3 regions of the Lysinibacillus sp. FSL R7-0073 genome follow, and region 3 is predicted to be linked to each of the others. Evidence: riboswitches for the same ligand, from Rfam matches in the RefSeq annotation. Region 3 holds a riboswitch; each other region holds the start of a gene.
What was found. Region 3 has a riboswitch for S-adenosylmethionine ahead of MKY88_RS19255 (methionine ABC transporter ATP-binding protein). Riboswitches for the same ligand answer to the same signal wherever they lie in the genome.
Positions count from the first base shown of each region.

Region 1: another riboswitch for S-adenosylmethionine. It lies ahead of metK (methionine adenosyltransferase); the one in region 3 lies ahead of MKY88_RS19255 (methionine ABC transporter ATP-binding protein).
Region 2: another riboswitch for S-adenosylmethionine. It lies ahead of MKY88_RS13550 (Na+/H+ antiporter NhaC family protein); the one in region 3 lies ahead of MKY88_RS19255 (methionine ABC transporter ATP-binding protein).

Region 1 is NZ_JBBPAS010000001.1:3,685,414-3,688,696, reverse strand. It holds gene pckA (phosphoenolpyruvate carboxykinase (ATP)) at 1-775, opposite strand, end outside; SAM riboswitch class I at 1,168-1,286, shown strand; gene metK (methionine adenosyltransferase) at 1,570-2,766, shown strand; gene MKY88_RS18400 (gamma carbonic anhydrase) at 2,937-3,283, opposite strand, start outside.
Region 2 is NZ_JBBPAS010000001.1:2,717,913-2,721,195, reverse strand. It holds gene MKY88_RS24625 (LysE family transporter) at 448-768, opposite strand; gene MKY88_RS13555 (DUF3953 domain-containing protein) at 906-1,142, shown strand; SAM riboswitch class I at 1,260-1,363, shown strand; gene MKY88_RS13550 (Na+/H+ antiporter NhaC family protein) at 1,468-2,748, shown strand; gene MKY88_RS13545 (VanZ family protein) at 3,022-3,283, opposite strand, start outside.
Region 3 is NZ_JBBPAS010000001.1:3,823,669-3,826,951, reverse strand. It holds gene MKY88_RS19275 (arsenate reductase family protein) at 1-163, shown strand, start outside; gene gcvH (glycine cleavage system protein GcvH) at 245-625, shown strand; gene MKY88_RS19265 (hypothetical protein) at 718-1,059, shown strand; gene MKY88_RS19260 (thioredoxin family protein) at 1,075-1,386, shown strand; SAM riboswitch class I at 1,443-1,546, shown strand; gene MKY88_RS19255 (methionine ABC transporter ATP-binding protein) at 1,630-2,658, shown strand; gene MKY88_RS19250 (methionine ABC transporter permease) at 2,648-3,283, shown strand, end outside.

The DNA.
Region 1 (3,283 bases), 140 kb from region 3:
ACCAGCCGTGTTCATCGTCACCGATAAGCTTACGGTCTGGATCAGCGGATAATGTTGTTTTACCAGTACCAGATAGACCGAAGAATAATGCTACGTCGCCAGCTTCACCAACGTTTGCTGAACAGTGCATAGAAAGGATACCTTGTTGTGGTAATAAGTAGTTCATAATACCGAAAATAGATTTTTTCATTTCACCAGCATATTCAGTACCACCAATTAAGATAATTTTCTTTTCAAGTGATACAATGATGAATGTTTCAGAAGCAGTACCGTCAACCGCAGGATCTGCTTTAAAGTTAGGAGCTGAGATGACAGTGAAGTCTGCAACATGCGAAGCTAATTCGTCTTTAGTTGGACGGATAAATAATTGATGAGCGAAAAGGTTGTGCCAAGCGTATTCATTAATAACTTGGATGCTTAATTGTGAATCTTTGTCAGCACCAGCAAAGCCTTTGAATACAAATAATTCATCTTGTTCTTTTAAATATTTTATTACTTTTACATACAGGTTATCGAACACTTCAGAGGAAATTGGTTGATTGACTTTACCCCAGTCAATTTGATCTTTTGTGCTTTCTTCTTCTACTGTATATTTATCTTTAGGTGAACGACCAGTGTATTTGCCAGTTTCTGCACGAACTGCGCCATCTACTGTTAACATTGCCTCACCACGAGAAGTAGCTTTTTCTGCTAATTGTGGTACTGAAAGTTGAACGTTAATGTTACCGCCGCTTAATAATTCCTTCAGTTCGTTTGCAATTTCTACTGAATTCATCGATTAAATACCATCCTTTTTTATAGTATTCCCTTGATTTAGAGGGATTTTTTCTTAATTTCAAAAATAGTATAACACAATTGGTTAAATAATCTATACTAATTAAGAAATTATTTTAGAGTTTTTATTACTTTTCAATAAACTGACAAAAAATAATGTTTTTCGAGTAGAAAACATTCAATGCTACAGTAAATTGTCTAAAATTTGAGCCACACATATGTTACCACAAGATGCTAGGTATGTTGTAGGGATTAATTTTCTTCTGTTTACATCATCACCCAAGAATGAAAATTTTTATGGCGATTATTTGTTCCTTCCTTACTATACAGTAATACATAAGAAAATATTTGACAACGTTCTACCTTTTCAGTAACATGAAAATTGAACGGATACTCTTATCCCGAGCTGGTGGAGGGTCAGGCCCTGTGAAACCCGGCAACCTGCATGAATTATTTCACGACATGCGTTGGTGCCAACCTGATGCAAGGGAAAATCCCTTGAACGATAAGAGTGAAAGGTAACGAAGTCATTATTCCTTTCCTCATGTATAGTAACGTGAGTAAAGGATTTTTTTATTGTTAAAAATCAATGTAAAGGTAAGTATATGTAGTTCTTTCCTTATTATAATGACGGATCTTTCGAAATCCTCGTGTTAAAAGTAGCAGTTATTTTTTCACGTAAAGTGAAATGACAACAACAGCGGCTTGAGAGTTCAATCCTTAGGAGCGGACTTGACATGGGTAATGAGTACCGTATTCAAATACTTTTTGTAAGAGTAATAGGAGGAAAACTAAATGACAAAACGTCGACTGTTTACATCAGAAAGTGTAACAGAAGGGCATCCAGATAAAATTTGTGACCAGATTTCGGATGCCATTTTAGATGCTATTTTAGCAGAAGATCCAAATGCACGTGTAGCGTGTGAGACAACTGTAACAACAGGATTAGTATTAGTAGCAGGAGAAATTACTACTTCTACTTATGTAGATATCAAAGGTATTGTACGTGATACTGTTGCAGAAATCGGATATACACGTGGAAAATATGGCTTTGATGCTGAAAACTTAGCGGTACTTGTAGCAATTGGTGAGCAATCTCCAGATATTGCTCAAGGTGTTGACCAAGCTTTAGAGGCTCGTGAGGGTTCTATGACAGATGCAGATATTGAAGCAATTGGTGCAGGGGACCAAGGCTTAATGTTTGGCTATGCATGTAATGAAACACCTGAGCTAATGCCATTACCAATTAGCTTAGCTCATAAGTTAGCACGTCGTTTAACTGAAGTTCGTAAATCTGGTGAGCTAGCTTATTTACGCCCCGATGGTAAAACACAAGTAACAATTGAGTACGATGACAATAACGTACCTGTACGTGTCGATACAATTGTTATTTCAACACAGCATGATGAAGAAGCAACACTTGAACAAATTCAGGCTGATCTAAAACAACTTGTGATTGCTCCTGTGGTGCCAAGCGAATTATTAGATACAAACACAAAATACTTTATCAATCCGACTGGCCGTTTCGTCATTGGTGGGCCAAAAGGAGATGCTGGTTTAACGGGCCGTAAGATAATTGTTGATACATACGGTGGCTATGCACGACACGGTGGCGGTGCATTCTCAGGTAAGGATGCAACAAAAGTTGACCGTTCAGCTGCCTATGCGGCACGTTATGTAGCTAAAAATATTGTAGCAGCTGGTTTAGCAGAACGCGCTGAAGTACAACTGGCTTATGCAATTGGTGTGGCACAGCCTGTTTCCATTGCTGTTGATACATTTGGTACAGGAAAAGTGAAGGAAAGCGAAATCGTAGAATGGGTTCGTGAGCTATTTGATTTACGCCCAGCAGGTATTATTAAAATGCTTGATCTTCGTCGTCCAATTTATAAACAAACTGCAGCCTATGGTCACTTTGGTCGTACAGATTTAAATGTACCATGGGAACAAACTGATAAAGCTGACGCATTACGCGTAAAAGCACGTCTGTAAACTATTGTGCTAAAGTGCTGAAGTCGTTAGAAAATTATTCTAATGTATTATGAACAAAAGGGGCTTTTCTGCCCCTTTTGTTTTTTTGCAAAAATGCCTCGCCTTTATTCCTTGAAAATTGTCATGGAAAGCGGGGATTTTTTATAATGGATCAATTTCTTTATAAGCTTTTATTTTTGTAGAGATTTATAATACTGACCTTTTTCTGCGTATTCACGTACGATACGTTCCATATCCTCTTTATCCTCAGCGTTTAATTCTCGGACAACTTTCGCTGGACGACCTAATGCTAAGCTATTTGGAGGTATGACTTTACCAGGAGGCACGAGACTTCCGGCTCCAATAAATGCACCCTCTCCAATCTCTGCTCCGTCTAAAATAATGGAGCCCATACCGATTAAGGCATTTTTTCGAATGGTACAGCTATGTAAAGTTACTTGGTGGCCTACTGTTACCTCATCTTCAATAATGAGTGGAAACCTAGGACTTTGATGTAAGCAGCAAAGATCTTGGATAC
Region 2 (3,283 bases), 1.1 Mb from region 3:
GTAGGTTTCCTACTTGCAAAATACATAGGACATGCGTAACTCCTATGCTCGAAAAAACATAAATTCCTACCAAAAATTGAATGGAAAATATTTTAACTTGTTCCACGCCCCAACTTAGCGTAGTATTAATACGAATCAAAACTAAGTAAGTTAGTAAGATTCACTTTCACAATAAAACCAGGCGCTCTTCTATGAGGGGCATCTGGTTTTTTGTTTTATGAGATTTTAAGAGAATTAATTTATGGGGTAATCTAGCCCTCTACCACCACTACTAGTATTTGGCAGGCATCATGCAATGAAATGTGCTAATGTGACAGATATAAACACACGGATAAGCGCTTATTTTTTCTCTGCCACCAACATTAAAAACATAGGTTTTTCAAAACCATTCCAGAATACATAAAAAGTAACGTACAAAAAGAGTAATCCTGAAATAAACGAACATATTTACATAAGCCTTTTCCCCATTATTTTACCACCTATGCTACTTAAATATGAAAGGATTAGCCCCCAAAGGATTGAAACGGTGATAAATCCGAAGAAGAAGGGAAGTAAGCTTTCAGTAGCTGAATGTCCAATAGTTGTACATGCTACACTGCCACCAACCATTGCGAACCAAACGATTGCAGTTGGTGCAGAAACTACTAACCAAACACCTGTAAAAAAATAGGCCCATAATGATGTCTTTTCAATCGCTTCTCCATGTAAATTTAGCTTTTTAGGCGCAAACGTATCTCGGAAAGCTTGGAAGGTTAAAAGGCAAAGCATGATTTAAATGACATGAAAAATATCCCTTGATCTTAGTTGTTGGGCTTACATTTGTCATCTCACCCATCATAGAATTTGTTTATTCAAAAAAGGTTAGATAATTGATAGTATTCGTTCAAGCAAAAAGGGGGATTATTTTGTTAAAAACAGTACAAATTATTTTATCAATGATAGGCATCACGCTTTCCATTTACGGACTTATGCCACATGATTATCGGCTAAACTTTTTAATGATCCTTTTTCTAGGTTTATTTATGTTAACATTAGGAATTAATGAATTTCGGCGAGAGAGAAAATTATATGGTTGGTTTCTAGTCGGGGTATTTATCTTTTCGGTTTATGTGTCCATTCAAAGCTTCGTATTATTAGTCTAAAAAGTTGAATTCCGCACTTGATGATAATTCTGAGAATTTTTTCTAATTAAAAACATGTTGCAATTATGGATATTTTATTTTAGTATTTTAATATTGTGTCAAAAATAATATTTTTTCTTCTTATCAAGAGAGATGGAGGGACTGGCCCGATGAAATCTCGGCAGCGGAACTATTAAGTTACTGTGCCAAATCCAGCAAGCAATGTTCTTGATAGATAAGAGGAGCGTTTTAAATATAAGGCCTCTTCTTGTTATTTCAAGATGAGGCCTTTTTTATGGTGAAAAAATAAAAAACATGGCTGATTTTTAATTTTTGGAGGTAGACAATGAAGAAAGAGAATCCATGGGCGCTAATCCCATTTGTTGTTTTTATGATTTTATTTATTGGTTCAGGGGTTATAATGGGTGATTTTTATGCGTTCCCTGTCATTGTAGCCATCAGCATTTCGGGTGCTGTAGCTCTAGCGATGAATCGAAAAGAATCGTTTTCCCGAAAGGTTGATATTTTTTGCCAAGGTGCGGGAAATTTAAATGTCATGCTGATGGTTATTATTTTTCTATTAGCAGGGGCATTTTCAGAGGTAGCGAAGGGGATGGGGGCCGTAGATTCCACTGTTAACTTTGCTTTATCGATTATTCCGCAAAACCTGCTTATCGTAGGTTTATTCATCATTGCCTGTTTCATCTCTCTATCCATGGGTACATCAGTGGGGACGATTGTTGCGCTGGCGCCAATTGGAGTTGGGATAAGCGATCTTACGGAGCTATCTATTGCTTTAGTGATGGCAGCGGTTGTAGGCGGTTCGATGTTTGGTGATAATTTATCTTTTATTTCAGATACTACTATTACTGCCGTTCGTTCACAAGGCGCGCAAATGAAGGACAAATTTAAGGTCAATTTTTGGATTGTATTGCCGGCAGCTATTATCACAAGCATTATTTTAGGGTTTATGACATCCGGGGAAGCAGCTCAAGTAGAGCATCTAAGCTATAATTGGATAAAAATTATTCCCTATGTTTTAGTTATTATTTTAGCGTTATCTGGAATGAATGTTTTCCTCGTTCTTGCATTAGGGATTATTCTCGCCGGTGCTGTTGGCTTAGCAGATGGCAGCTATCACATAATGAGCCTTATACAAAAGATTGGCGAAGGAATGGAAGGGATGTATGAAATCGCCTTTCTAGCTATATTAATAGCTGGAATGGTGGAGGTTATTAAATTTAATGGTGGAATTGACTTTTTGCTCCGTCTTGCAACGCGCAGGATTAAATCGCAGAAGGGTGCTGAATTTGGTATAGCTGGTCTTGTGGGTCTAACTAATTTATCTACGGCTAATAATACAATTGCTATTTTAATTGCCGGGCCGCTTGCCAAAAATATTGCTGACCAGTATGAGATTGAGCCGAGAAAGTCCGCAAGTATTTTAGATATTTTCTCCTGTACAGTCCAAGGTCTTCTCCCATACGGAGCCCAATTCCTTGTAGCCGCAAGCGTAGCTAAAATATCGCCAGTTAGTATCTTGCCGTACTCTTTCTATCCAATTCTTATTGGTATTTGTGGTGTGATAGCGATACTCATTGGATACCCGAAAAAAAAGAAAGCCTAAACTTTATTTTCAGACTGTAGACAAAAGCCGTTGAGAAGTTCACTCTCGATGACTTTTGTCATTTTTAGTATTTGGTAATATACTACCAAATTCAACATACTCTTTGAAGATAGATGCTCTCTAAACCTAATTGATCATTCGTTAACATTTCTAATTGTTCACGCTCATAGATTTGATTTTTCGTCATCGAAGCCCCTTACAGTCGAAAATAAAAAAGCCCAGTTGCTCTATTAATTGAAGCCTGGGCTTTGCTTAAGTATTTGGAACGAGCTGTTACTTTCTTGCCTGAATTAAAGTAAACCAATCATTGTCGTTGAACTTGCCAGAAACATTGTATATGGGCTGATAGAATCCTTTTGTATCATACATATACGAAAGCTCAATCGATTCAATCTCAATTTGGTCTCCTTTTTTTATAATCAGGTCTTCCTCCTGTACGAGTGCGTTATACTTTATTTGAGGAAAATCGCCTTCCTTTATTCGTTCATATATTTCTGCAGGAGACAGTATATTTACCTCCCGTATAAATTGATTT
Region 3 (3,283 bases):
TCGTGACCTTGGTTTGAAGGACAAGCTAGCTGATATGACTGAGGAAGAACAGCTTGAGCTACTTGCTACGGATGGTATGTTAATAAAACGTCCCATCGTAACAGATGGAAAAAAAGTAACTTTAGGGTTTAAAGAATCCGATTTTGAGCAAGCTTGGTTATAACCGTTTTTATCCTTGTTTTTATAGGAGAAGTATGGCACACTGAAAGTGAATATATTACATAATTATGGAGGGGTTTTTTGCATGAGCACACCGAAAGACTTACGTTACTCTGAAGAGCATGAATGGGTAAAAGTAGAAGATGGAAAAGTACGTATCGGTATTACGCACTTCGCACAATCTGAATTAGGAGATATCGTTTTCGTTGAACTTCCACAAGTTGGCGATGAAATCAAAACAGATGATCCATTCGGTAGCGTAGAATCAGTAAAAACTGTTTCTGAATTGTATGCACCAATCTCAGGTACTGTAGTGGAAGTAAATGCAGATTTAGAAGATAGCCCAGAATTCGTAAATGAATCACCATATGAAAAAGCATGGATGATCGTCGTAGAGCCTGCTGATGCATCAGAAGTTGATAAACTTATGACAGCAGAACAATACGAAGAGATGACTGCAGAATAAGACAAGCCATAATCAAAAAAACGTCGGAAACTACCGGCGTTTTTTATTATATAATAATGTATAAGTGGGTATGTCTAAATGGAGGTGGCGTAATGTTCGATGGGAAATGCTTGATAGTAGAAGGACGCTCAGATAAGCTACAAATTGAGCCAATTTTGAACGAGAATGTTACAATACTATGTACGAATGGAACAATTGGAGTGCATCAATTAGAGGAGCTAATAGACCCCTATGAGGGCTACGAGCTATTTACTTTTTTTGATGCTGATACTTCAGGCGATAAGCTACGCGCTTTAATGGACAGACATTATCCGGAAGCAGAGCATTTACGTACAATGCCGACATATAAGGAAGTAGAAACGACACCAAGAAAAGTGTTAGCAATGATTTTACTGCGTGCGCATTTCTCAATCCATAATGAATATATTTTGTAAGGTTGCGTGAACTAAATGGAAGAATGGTCAAAAGAGCAGTGGGAGACGGCTTTACAGTCGGGAGAAAAAGCTGCGTTTTATTTATATACACAGATGTGTGGTACTTGTGCAGTGGCATCGAAAATGATGTCAATTGTAGAACAACTATTACCTCACCTAAAACTAGGGAAAGCAAATATTAATTTTTTGGAGCAAATTGCTATTGAACATCAAATTGAAAGCGTCCCTTGTTTACTTGTTTGTGATGGCGGCAAAGTGACAGAAAAGATTTATGCTTTTCAATCCGTACCATTTTTGTACGAATTGTTAAAAAAATCAATTGACTGAACTTTATTAGCGTGGTAAAGTAACAAATATATTACTAAAACATTAAATATATCGAACTCTTATGAAGAGCGGCGGAGGGAAGTGCCCTATGAAGCCCGGCAACCATCACATAGTGAAAAGGTGCCAAATCACCCAAAGATTTTTCTTTGAAAGATGAGAGAACGGTTCAACGTATAATACGTGACCCCTTCTACTTGTCTATGAGTGAAGGGGTTTTTTTATATAAGAAAAGGAGTATTCGCTATGATACAGCTTCAAAATATAACGAAGAAATACAAAACAGCAAATGGCGAATTAACGGCAGTCAAAGATGTTAACCTTACTATTAATAAGGGTGAAATTTTTGGCATTATCGGCTATAGTGGCGCTGGTAAAAGTACCATGATTCGTTTACTTAATGGTTTAGAGAAACCAACAGCAGGAACAGTAACGGTGAACAATCAAGAATTTTCATCGATTAAAGGTCAAAAGCTTAGAGCAGCTAGACAAAAGGTTAGTATGATTTTTCAACATTTTAACCTACTTTGGTCGCGAACAGTTGCAGAAAACATTGCCTTCCCATTAGAAATTGCAGGTGTATCAAAAGCTCAACGTGAGGCACGGGTGAAGGAATTGATAGCACTTGTTGGCTTAGAGGGTCGCGAGCAAGCATATCCATCGCAGCTGTCTGGTGGACAAAAGCAACGTGTAGGGATTGCACGAGCATTAGCAAATAATCCAGAGGTTTTACTATGTGATGAGGCAACATCTGCACTAGATCCTGAGACAACAGATGCCATTCTTGATTTACTGGTGGATATTAATGAACGTTTAGGGTTAACGATTGTCCTCATTACTCATGAAATGCATGTCATTCGCAAGATTTGTCATCGTGTAGCAGTGATGGAGGCAGGCGAAATTGTAGAGCGTGGAGAAGTATTGCAAGTTTTCCAGGCTCCTCAGGCTGCCATTACTAAGAAATTTGTAGCTCAAATTACAAATACAAAGGAAACACAGGATACAGTAGAACAAATCAAAGCAAATTATCCAACTGGACAACTTGTCAAATTGATTTTTGTTGGTGAAAAAACAGAACAGCCAGTTATTTCACATCTAGTAAAGCAATTCGATGTGGAAGTAAGCATTGTACACGGAAATATTTCACAAACGAAAAATGGTGCATATGGTACCCTCATTGTGCAAATTGACGGGTCCAAAGCAAACGTGACTGAAGCCTTAAGCTATTTAAATACAGTGGAAGTACAAACGGAGGTGATTGCAGATGCTAACTAATCTCTTTCCGAATGTAGACTGGGATAGCATGTGGCAGGCTACGTATGAAACATTATATATGACGGCCATTTCTACAGTTATTACATTTATTCTTGGGTTAGCCATTGGGATCGTCCTATTTTTAACAAGTCCGAATCAGTTATGGGCTAATAAAATTGTTAGCTTTTTAACAGGGTCGCTCGTTAACATATTCCGTTCTATCCCATTTATCGTGTTAATTATTTTATTAATTCCATTCACTAAGTTTTTACTAGGTACAATCCGTGGAGCTAATGCTGCTTTACCAGCTTTAATTATCGGTGCAGCTCCGTTCTATGCGCGTATGGTATTAATTGCGTTACGAGAAATTGATAAGGGTGTTATTGAAGCAGCTCGTTCAATGGGGGCTAAAACAGCCACAATTATTTGGAAAGTTCTGATCCCTGAATCCTTACCAGCACTTATTTCAGGTATTACAGTTACGGCTGTAGCACTTGTCGGTTATACAGCAATGGCAGGAATAATCGGTGCAGGGGGTCTTGGAAACTTAGCCTTCTTAGACGGATTCCAAAGAAATCGCCAAGATGTGACATTAATGGCAACTATTTTGATCTTAGTAATAGTCTTTATCATCCAATGGATTGGT